DNA from 3 places in the Yersinia vastinensis genome. Region 2 is predicted to be linked to each of the others. Evidence: predicted binding sites of a transcription regulator. Region 2 holds the regulator's gene; each other region holds the start of a gene.

Region 1 (3,286 bases), 1.3 Mb from region 2:
CACACCAATCTCATTTTGTTTTGAATGAACAATCCCTGGGATTTGACCGGCGTTAGCTACGGTTGTCGTTACACCACTCGCATTGCTATAAGTAAAGGGGGCTGACTTACCCGGACCGAGGGCTTCAATATGGTTAGCGTACAGAGACACTTTCTCCCACGGCTTCACCATAATGCCGTAGATAGGCGTGACCTTCATTGCATCCAATGACCCAGCGCTGTTTGGCACTCCACTGTCAAAGTTACGAATAGTGACTTCCTGACGACGAACCCCCAACATCACGATCAACTTATCATCCATCATGGATAAGGTATCAGACAATGAAAAACCTGAAGCTCGCACCTGACTATTCAGTTGTGGGTCTTGGCTGGTGCTGCTATACGCAGTCGGTGGGAAATCAATGACGCCCGGATTATAAATATTGGTATTAACAGGGTTCGACATATTCCAAGCTGACTTGGCTGTACGATAGTTAGCAGCATAGCCCAAGTTCACTTTATGAGTAATAAAGCCGGTATCAAAGTGACCACGAATCCCACCCAGACCTGCAATAGAATCGGATGCATAAGGAACATACAGTCGAGAAATAGTGGCATCGCCGTTATTGGCACTTGTCAGTGTCGGTGAACCATATTGGCCAGTTTCTTCATTGTGGCTGGCCCCAATGGAACCATATACCGTCCAATCTTGGCTGACATCATATTCACTGCGCAACATACCGAAGGTGGTCTCCAGATCGGTATACACCCACGACTGACCATAGTTCAAGGTCGAGGATGGCGGTTCAGGAATAACGGTTGCGCCACCAATAGCAACATCGGTACGCATATGATGGATTGTTTGCTTCTGATAACCGACATCCAGTGACGTACGAGCCCGATCACCACGATAATCCAAGCCAGTCGATACAGCCGTAGTACGCTCTTTCTGGTCGTGAATGGCGCTCTCACCTTCACGATGTAATACGTTCACCCGCACACCGAATTGATCGTCATCACCATAGCGACGCCCAACATCCAGCGCACCGCCCACTTGTGAAGATGAACCATAATCCACGCTAACACGAGTCAGCGGCGTATCACCCGCACGTTTAGGTTCTAGGTTAATCATCCCGCCTACACCACTACCACTTGGCGAGATGCCGTTAATAAAGGCGTTAGCACCTTTAAACACTTCTACCCGCTCAACCATGCTAGTTGAAACGATCTGACGAGGTAAAACACCGAACAAACCACCAAATGAGATATCATCGCCATCGAGGTTATAGCCACGAATACGGTAGTTTTGTGATGGGTTGCCATAGCCACGAACGTTCTGGACTGAAGCATCATTTTTGACAACATCAGCAATGGAATTTGCTTGCTGATCTTCGATCATTTTGGAGGTATAGCTGATAACGTTAAATGGTACGTTACGGGCATCTTGCTGCCCGAGGAAGCCAATACGGCCACCATTCGCTACCTGACCATCCAGATAAGTTGGAATTAAGTCATTACCACCCGCGCGGAAAGTATCTTGCGTCCCGACAACTGTGATGGTGTCGGTTTTTTGGCTTTCATCAACCTTCGCCGTGTCTGCCACTGTGCTGGTTTTTTTTACGTTTTCAGCTGCATCAGCTGTTGTCGTTGCAGCCCATGAAGATGCAGATAAAGTGCCGAGTGCAGCACCAATCATAACGCACAACAGACGCGGTGCATGCCGTTTCTGATTCACGCGGATAGAAATTGTATTATTCATCGTATTGATGCCCCTGAATTTTGCAAAACAGCCACTAATGAGAATGCTTATTATAAAGATTCGGAATTATCCTGATAACATCAGTTGATGCAAGCATTTCTGCATTTCAAGGGGATTATTTTTTGATGAGTAAAAAAATAGGATCAGTTGTGTAATAAACCTGATCTCAGCAAAGCCTATGATTCTTTATCGTAACCAAGAAATTTCTCACCGCCGAGTTGTATTAGTTACGCAATAAAACATTTGGGCCTCACCGTATGCCCACTAACTTATCAAGGTGATTCTCACCTCATTTCTCGCAATTAGACACCGGTCAAAATATCGTGAACAGCGATATGATATATAAATATCATCACATGACTGATTGGAAAAATAGATATGCCGTACTTTACGGTCAGTGTCGTTTTGCATAATGCAGTGGAAGGCGATTACGAGACTCTGAATAAAAAAATGATTGATGCAGGATTTACCCGTCTTATCGGCAGAGAAAAAGTTTATAAATTACCGGAGGGAGAGTTCAATTACGGCAGTGGCATACTTAACAAACAGGAAGTCGCTGATTTAGCGCTAAAAGTTGCAGAACAGATACGCTTTATCCCCTCGATTCTAGTGACTGAATCCGGCGGAAGAACTTGGCGAAATCTGGACCTAAAATAAATTAATATCGCTATAAAAATAACACACTACAAATTTGACTTAAGTTAATAAGTAATCCTACACCAGGGAATAATCACATACTATTATCACCATAATAATATTTCCCTTAGGGGCGTTTCATTGTGGTATTCAAAAATAATTATATAGCGAATATCAATTTATATATACCTGTGGCCCAAAATCTAACGGGCCAAGCAGGCACAGATAAGTCTAACTTTCCGCTACCGAATTACTCTCGATAGCAGGTTCTTCTTTACGACGATGCAGAGCGATAACAAAGTCTGTTTCACAGATAAAAGATTGTCGCGCCGCCAGCTCTTGCCCCGTGTCAATGGAGGCACGCCAGGCAAAAGGCGTCATCTGCAATAAATTAAAACCCTGTTTACCCGTTAACTTCATCTCATAGCCCAATTCTTCACGACTGACTAACTCAAATCCATCTAGATACTCTTGGTTATCGTCATGGAGTTGTACTTGGGCATAGATCAGTGCTTTTAACTGGTACAGATGGCGTGGGCCAGGGGCTACTGTCACCACAATACCACCGGGCTTGACAGTACGTGCCAGCTCGGCGGCCTTGCAAGGTGCATAAATACGTAATACGGCGTCAAGCGCCTGATTAGCAAAGGGCAACCGGTGACTAGAGGCCACACAAAAATTCACCTGTGGGTAACGTTTTGCTCCATATCTTACGGCCACTTTAGCGACATCTAATCCAAATACGGATACTTGGCGCTGCCGATTGAGTCGGTTTGCAACCTCAGCAGTGTAATACCCCTCGCCACAACCGATATCAAGTAACATGGCAGCATCCAGAGGGAGTGCCGTATCTAGAATCTCACAGATACGCTGCTGCAAAGGCTGATAATAACCTGCATCAAGAAATGCCCGA
Region 2 (3,286 bases):
GAAAAGTGATAAACCTTGGCCGGGTGTACACGGAATTTCCGGTCAATCGTGGAATGAAACCGTGCGTACTGATGAACAGATGGAGTACATGATTTTTCCTCGCGTATTACCGTTGGCGGAGCGCGCTTGGCACCGTGCATCTTGGGAACAAGATTATAAAGCAGGCCGCGAGTACAAAGGTGGTGAGACGCAACAGGTGGATACCCAAGCGTTACACACTGATTGGCAACGTTTTGCCAATATTATGGGCCAGCGTGAGTTGGCAAAACTGGATAAAGCCGGTATTGCCTACCGCTTGCCAGTACCCGGCGCACGAGTTGTCTCTGGTGTATTGGAAGCAAATATTTCCTTACCGGGCTTGATTATTGAGTATTCCACCGATGGTGGTCAGCAATGGCAGAAGTATGATGCCAAAGCACAACCTACAGTCAGTGGTGATGTATTTATCCGCTCGACCAGCCCGGATGGTAAACGCAGTAGTCGTGCGGAACCGGTTAAAATCTGATGGTTTTTTCAAAGTGCTGTGTCTGATGTTATTCCTGTTTGCTTGGTTTTTGAGGTAAACAATATTAAGTGAAGTTGAGTTGATGGTTTTCCCCCGGCATGTCCGGGGCTTTTTTTGCCAGAAATATCGTGATGGGCAGTCGGTTTGGGCGGTGGTAAGGGCGGTTTGATTGTTTGAGGTAGACAGAAATGTTCAAAATTAGATAGGGAAGGAGGGCGAGGTCTCAATAAGAAAGACCACCTGAGTCCCGGCCGAGCTGAACTCGGATGATTGAACGGGAAAGGTGGCCATCTTGCTGATGGGTTTATGTTCACCAGATAATCTCTGGATAAAAATAAACCCTAACATTATTCGGTACTTAAAATTTCAACGCTTAAAGTCTTTATAAAATCAATGCGATAACATAATGCCCAATAGATTTCAAATTGCAGGACGGCGGCAATCAATGGAATCCCGATGAGCTTACATCAGTAAGTGATTCGGGTGAGTGAGAGCAGCCAACACACCTGCAGTGTGAAAGATGATGGACATACTTTATCTTTTATCGTGCGCAGACTCATTTTCGCGGCAATCGCCGGTCTCACAGTGGCCGTACAAATACAGACTGTGATTGGTCAGTTTGATACCATGCTGTTTAGCAATTTCACGTTGAAGCGATTCAATGGATTCATTACTAAACTCGATCACTTTGCCGCAATCAAGGCAAATTAGGTGATCATGATGGTGCTGCTGCGTCAGCTCAAAGACTGATTTACCGCCTTCGAAATTGTGGCGGGTCACAATACCGGCATCGTCAAACTGGTTGAGTACACGGTAAACCGTGGCTAAACCAATTTCTTCACCGATATCGATCAGCTTTTTATAAAGATCTTCCGCGCTGACGTGATGGCACGCCGGATCCTGCAACACTTCCAGAATCTTAAGCCGGGGCAGTGTTACTTTAAGTCCAGCGTTTTTTAAGGCTTTATTGTTGTCAGTCATGCGGATTCAGTCCTGTTACTATCGATTCAAATTAAGGCTGTTCAGCCTATGACATCCGTGGCGCAATAATTACAATTGCGTCTCATTATAGAACTGCTAGCCCCAAATGAAAACCGTGGTTGTTAACAAAGATATAATTGCACACTTTGTCAGATTAATCATGCAATGTATTGATGAATGGGATTGTTGCATGCTTCAAGTATAAAGCGGCTACGCCGAACGTTACACATTTGTAGCGGTTTATTTTCATTTTGCACAGATGATAATGCTGATCTGTGGGCTGCTTAACAAAGCGCATTCTGACCACAAATAAAACCATGTGAAATTTGTGACTATAAGCCGAGCTTAATGAGATTAAGAGTCTGTGAGGGGCAAAAAAAAGAGCGCCAAAAGGGATTGAAATTTATGGAAACGCTTAGCGGAGTACATCATCCACCAAGCGTTTCCTATCTGACAAATTTAGCCAGTGATCTCGGCCAGATTCAGCTCTTCACTGATCTGTTTAACCCAAGCTTCAACACGTTCATTGGTCAATTCTGGCTGGCGGTCTTCATCGATAGCTAATCCAATGAAATGATCATCATCAGCCAGACCTTTAGATGCTTCGAAGTGGTAACCCGCAGTCGGCCAGTGACCGACGATTGCGGCACCGCGTGGTTCGATGATGTCGCGCACGGTCCCCATCGCATCACAGAAATATTCTGCGTAGTCTTCCTGATCACCACAACCGAACAAAGCAACCAATTTGCCATTGAAATCGATCTCTTCCAGTGTTGGGAAAAAATCATCCCAGTCACACTGTGCTTCGCCGTAGTACCAGGTAGGGATACCAAGCAGCAGGATATCGAAACCTTCTAAATCTTCTTTACTACTTTTGGCAATGTCGTGAACCTCAGCAACCTCTTTGCCCAGTTGCTTTTGGATCATCTTGGCAATGTTTTCGGTATTGCCAGTATCGCTGCCAAAGAAAATGCCTACAGTTGCCATATAACTTAATACCTTTTAAATTCAAATAGTTATGCCAATTACTGAGCACGCTGCCCAACAATATAACACATTTCATAGGGCGACATCATGCCAGAAAACGCCGTCAGGCTCATATCAAGTTCATGCGATATTAAATTTTTGTGAGCCGCTCAATCTTATAACGCTATTGCCGATAACCTTTGTGTAACTGAATGGTTGCAATTTGCGGTGCCAGGGGGAAAACCGCCAGATGAAAGTTTGTCGGGAAAGGAGTTGTCGTTAGCTGTATGGAACGTCCTTTATTGCTTTTAGGTCATCAAATAACACCAGAGTCTCTATCGGTAACTATCCGATATATAAGGGGAACGAACATGCAGTTTTTAAAAAATATCACCATCAGAGTTGCATTACTTTGGGTGCTTGGCGCCTTTTGTCTGCTTTGGGGCGGCGTATCCACTTATACGTTGCTGTCACTGAACCAACTCACCCAATCCTCTAACGCCAATAGCGTGCTGGTTGAAAACATGAATTTGGTCAATCAGGGGACAGATCAATACTTCCGAATGGTAACTCGTCTCGCCCGTGCAGTGGATTATCGCCAAAGCGGTAACATTGCAGACGCAGATAAAGAGCTAAAATCATCCAATGTCGCGCTGGAGAATCTGAAGAAAAAACTCGCAGAGTTTAAGGCTATCGATCATGCACAGATTGATCCTGCTTTAGTTACTGGAGTGATTGATGGGTGGAGTGGATTAATTGAACAGGGTGTAATGCCGCTTTATCAGGCGGCAATGGATAACAATAGTGCCACCTATCAAGATTTAGCGAAAAAAA
Region 3 (3,286 bases), 1.1 Mb from region 2:
TAGGTATTTTGGCTGTGCCCCGCCGAGATCCCTTTGGCAATAATGGTTGATTTAGTGTTTTTGCCAATATGGATCATCTTAGTACCGGTATCGGCCTGCTGATGGCCGTTGGTCAGTGCTACCGAGAAAAACTCACCGATTGAGTTATCCCCTTGCAAAATAACACTGGGATATTTCCACGTAATCGCAGAGCCGGTTTCCGATTGGGTCCAAGACATTTTCGAACCCGCGCCCTCACACAATGCCCGCTTAGTCACAAAGTTGAGGATACCGCCAGTGCTATCTGCCCCAGCAAACCAGTTCTGAACCGTTGAATATTTCACTTCTGCATTTTTATGCAAAATGACTTCAACCACCGCGGCATGTAGCTGATAACTGTCACGCACCGGTGCAGAACACCCTTCGATATAGCTGACATAGCTGTCTTCGTCTGCAATCAAAATAGTGCGCTCAAACTGACCGGTTTTAGCTGCATTAATGCGGAAGTAAGTTGATAACTCCATGGGGCAGCGCACCCCTTTGGGGACATAAACAAAAGTACCGTCGGAGGCCACTGCCGCGTTGAGGGCAGCAAAAAAGTTGTCTTTGGCTGGGACCACAGAACCCAGATATCGACGTACCAACTCGGGGTATTCCTGAATGGCTTCACCGAATGAACAAAAAATAATGCCCTGCTCTGCGAGCTTCCCGCGATACGTGGTCGCCACAGAAACCGAGTCAAAAATAGCATCTACCGCCACTTCCGCCCCTTCTCGTACCGGGACACCAAGCTGGGCGAAGGCAGACTCTACCTCTGCGGTGAGATATTCGTTGATATTATGCTGCGACATATCTTGCGATGTCGTGCCATCGGCTGACGATTGCTGCACCGCACCGGGCTGCGAATCACAGCTGTCATCACAACTGCCACAAGACGGGGCTGAATAATAACTATAATCTTGATAATCCAGACTTTTGTAGTGTGCTTTCAGCCAGTGCGGTTCTTCCATCTCCAACCAACTTCGATAAGCACCGAGGCGAAACTCCAGCATCCATTCAGGCTCATTGCGTTTCGCTGAAATAGCGCGAATCACATCTTCGTTGATGCCTTTCGCCAACTCGTCTGTAGCAAGCTGGGTAAAAAAGCCTTCTTTATAGCGACCATCGCTGACCCAAGCCTGCACATCATCTGGGACTTCTACATTGCTTCGTGTCATTTCGTTTACATCGCTCAAACGCCAAAGCTCTCGCCACACCCGCAGGAATGTTGAGCTTTAGGATTATTAAATTTGAAAATCTGATTTAGCCCTTCACGGACGTAATCCACCTCGGTACCGTCGATAAATGGCATCGCTTTGAGTGGCACGTAAAGTCTGGCGCTACCGTGTTCGAAAACCAGTGCGTCGCTGGCAGGCTCCTTCGCCATGTCCATTACGTAGGCAAACCCAGCACAACCCGATTGCTTGACGCCAAGCTGCAACCCTTTTATTTCCGGGTCTTGCTGCATGAGCCGTGTAATCTGTGCGGCGGCGCTGTCAGTGATTGTCACGCCTTGCCAGACATTGTCGTCGAGTGAGAATGTCCCGACTGATTCCTGTTGCATATGCCCTACCTTTTTCTCGCTGATAATTGATGAATCAACACAGATTGTTCACAATGGTAGTGATAATAATTATCACTTCAACCGTTTGTTTTGCAGGGATATTAAGAAAAGTGTCGTTTAAACCCCGTATGAGGCGGCAACGAAGAGAACATGCTGCGATGGCCGAAGAGGTCGGGAAGAACAAGAACACTTTTATCGCCATGAAATAAAAGAATAATTTCCACAGCAACACTCGAATCCCTTGCTATCTCAAAGGCTAATCGCAGTCAGTCTCTGAGTTTTTTAAACATTCATAAAAAATACCTATTTCTCCATTAACTTTAGCTGAAAACCCCCGCTGGGGAAACCTATCATAGAGATTCGCCGCATTTATCGGATAAACAAAAGTTGCCATTAGGCGAGAGAGAGGAGCGTGATGGAAGATTAAATGACACAAGGCCAGCTAAGTGGCCCTGAGTAGGATAATGACTTGTATTATGTGTGGTTATTGACGATTACCGTGTTAATACCGCGGTGGTTAAACGGGAAGTACAACACAACTGACCTTGTTCATCAAAAATCTCAATTTGCCAAACCTGATGGCTACGGCCAACATGAATGGCACGACAACAACCTCGGACTTTTCCAGAACGAGCCGCCTTAAGATGATTAGCATTGATTTCTAACCCCACCACTTGCTGCCCCTCAACGGTACATAAATAGCCCGCCATTGATCCTAGCGACTCGGCCAGTACCACTGATGCACCACCATGAAGCAGGCCAAAAGGTTGAGTAGTCCGTTTATCGACAGGCATCGTGGCCTCCAACTCATCATCTGTGAATCGGGTGAACTCAATTCCCAGATGCCCAACCATACAGTCCTGACTTTGCTGGTTTAGCTGTTCCAGCGTCGCGGTACGTTTCCACAGCATTGATTGTCTCCCTTTAGCCCTTGTACTCGAAATTGCAGCAGTGTTAGCTGCTATCTTTTACCCGAATCACTGACTCTACGATCTACACACTAAACCAGTTCAAGCAAAGCCTGTAGTGGGTGGCGTAAGCCATTACCTTCAACGCGCTTAACCTGGCTACGACAAGAATAACCGGTCGCTAAGCAACGTTTCCCTGGTAATTTTTGTAATGCTTGTTGCCAAGACAGTGCATAAATACCCAGTGAATTCTCGATGTTTTTTGCTTCATGACCGTAAGTTCCTGCCATTCCGCAACATCCCACACTGACGTTTTCCAGTTTGGCACCGTAACGGGAGAATATCGATGCCCAATGCTGACTACTGGCCGGCAGTGCTGTGGTTTCGGTGCAATGACCAAACAGATACCAAGACTCACCACTCAGTTGTTGCTCTGGTTGTTCCACCAAGGCCACCTGTAGCCATTCATGAACCAATTGCACATTAAAATCACCCCGATTATCGCCCAGAATCTCTTTATATTCATCGCGATAACAGAGCACCAATGCCGGATCAACTCCCACCATAGGTATGCCCAACAACGCGATACGATTGAGGAAATCTGCCGTTTTACGTGCTGTTTTAGCAAACCGTTGCAGGAATCCTTTGATATGTTGGGCTTTTCCATTGGGTGAAAATGGCAGCAATACGGGGTTAAAGCCTAACTTTTCCACCAACCGGACAAAATCAGCCACAACCTGAGCATCATAATAGCTGGTGAAGGGATCTTGCACGATCAGCACATGCTGGCTGCGTT

The links. Region 2 encodes Fur, which represses iron uptake genes when iron is present. Its sites were predicted from a motif close to ATAATAATGAGAACNACTATCAA; they were not measured.
Region 1: a site for Fur is predicted at 1,769-1,791, ahead of ACIOG0_RS09435 (TonB-dependent siderophore receptor). Genes of this name have one in related genera too.
Region 3: a site for Fur is predicted at 1,636-1,658, ahead of sufA (Fe-S cluster assembly scaffold SufA). Genes of this name have one in related genera too.

Annotation. Positions count from the first base shown of each region.
Region 1 is NZ_CP173260.1:2,037,979-2,041,264, reverse strand. It holds gene ACIOG0_RS09435 (TonB-dependent siderophore receptor) at 1-1,737, opposite strand, end outside; gene ACIOG0_RS09430 (hypothetical protein) at 2,116-2,394, shown strand; gene rlmA (23S rRNA (guanine(745)-N(1))-methyltransferase) at 2,605-3,286, opposite strand, start outside.
Region 2 is NZ_CP173260.1:3,342,133-3,345,418, reverse strand. It holds gene ACIOG0_RS15580 (beta-N-acetylhexosaminidase) at 1-505, shown strand, start outside; gene fur (ferric iron uptake transcriptional regulator) at 1,040-1,486, opposite strand; gene fldA (flavodoxin FldA) at 1,946-2,473, opposite strand; gene ACIOG0_RS15565 (methyl-accepting chemotaxis protein) at 2,824-3,286, shown strand, end outside.
Region 3 is NZ_CP173260.1:2,239,283-2,242,568, reverse strand. It holds gene sufB (Fe-S cluster assembly protein SufB) at 1-1,196, opposite strand, end outside; gene sufA (Fe-S cluster assembly scaffold SufA) at 1,211-1,582, opposite strand; gene ACIOG0_RS10510 (hotdog fold thioesterase) at 2,077-2,493, opposite strand; gene ACIOG0_RS10505 (FAD-binding and (Fe-S)-binding domain-containing protein) at 2,583-3,286, opposite strand, start outside.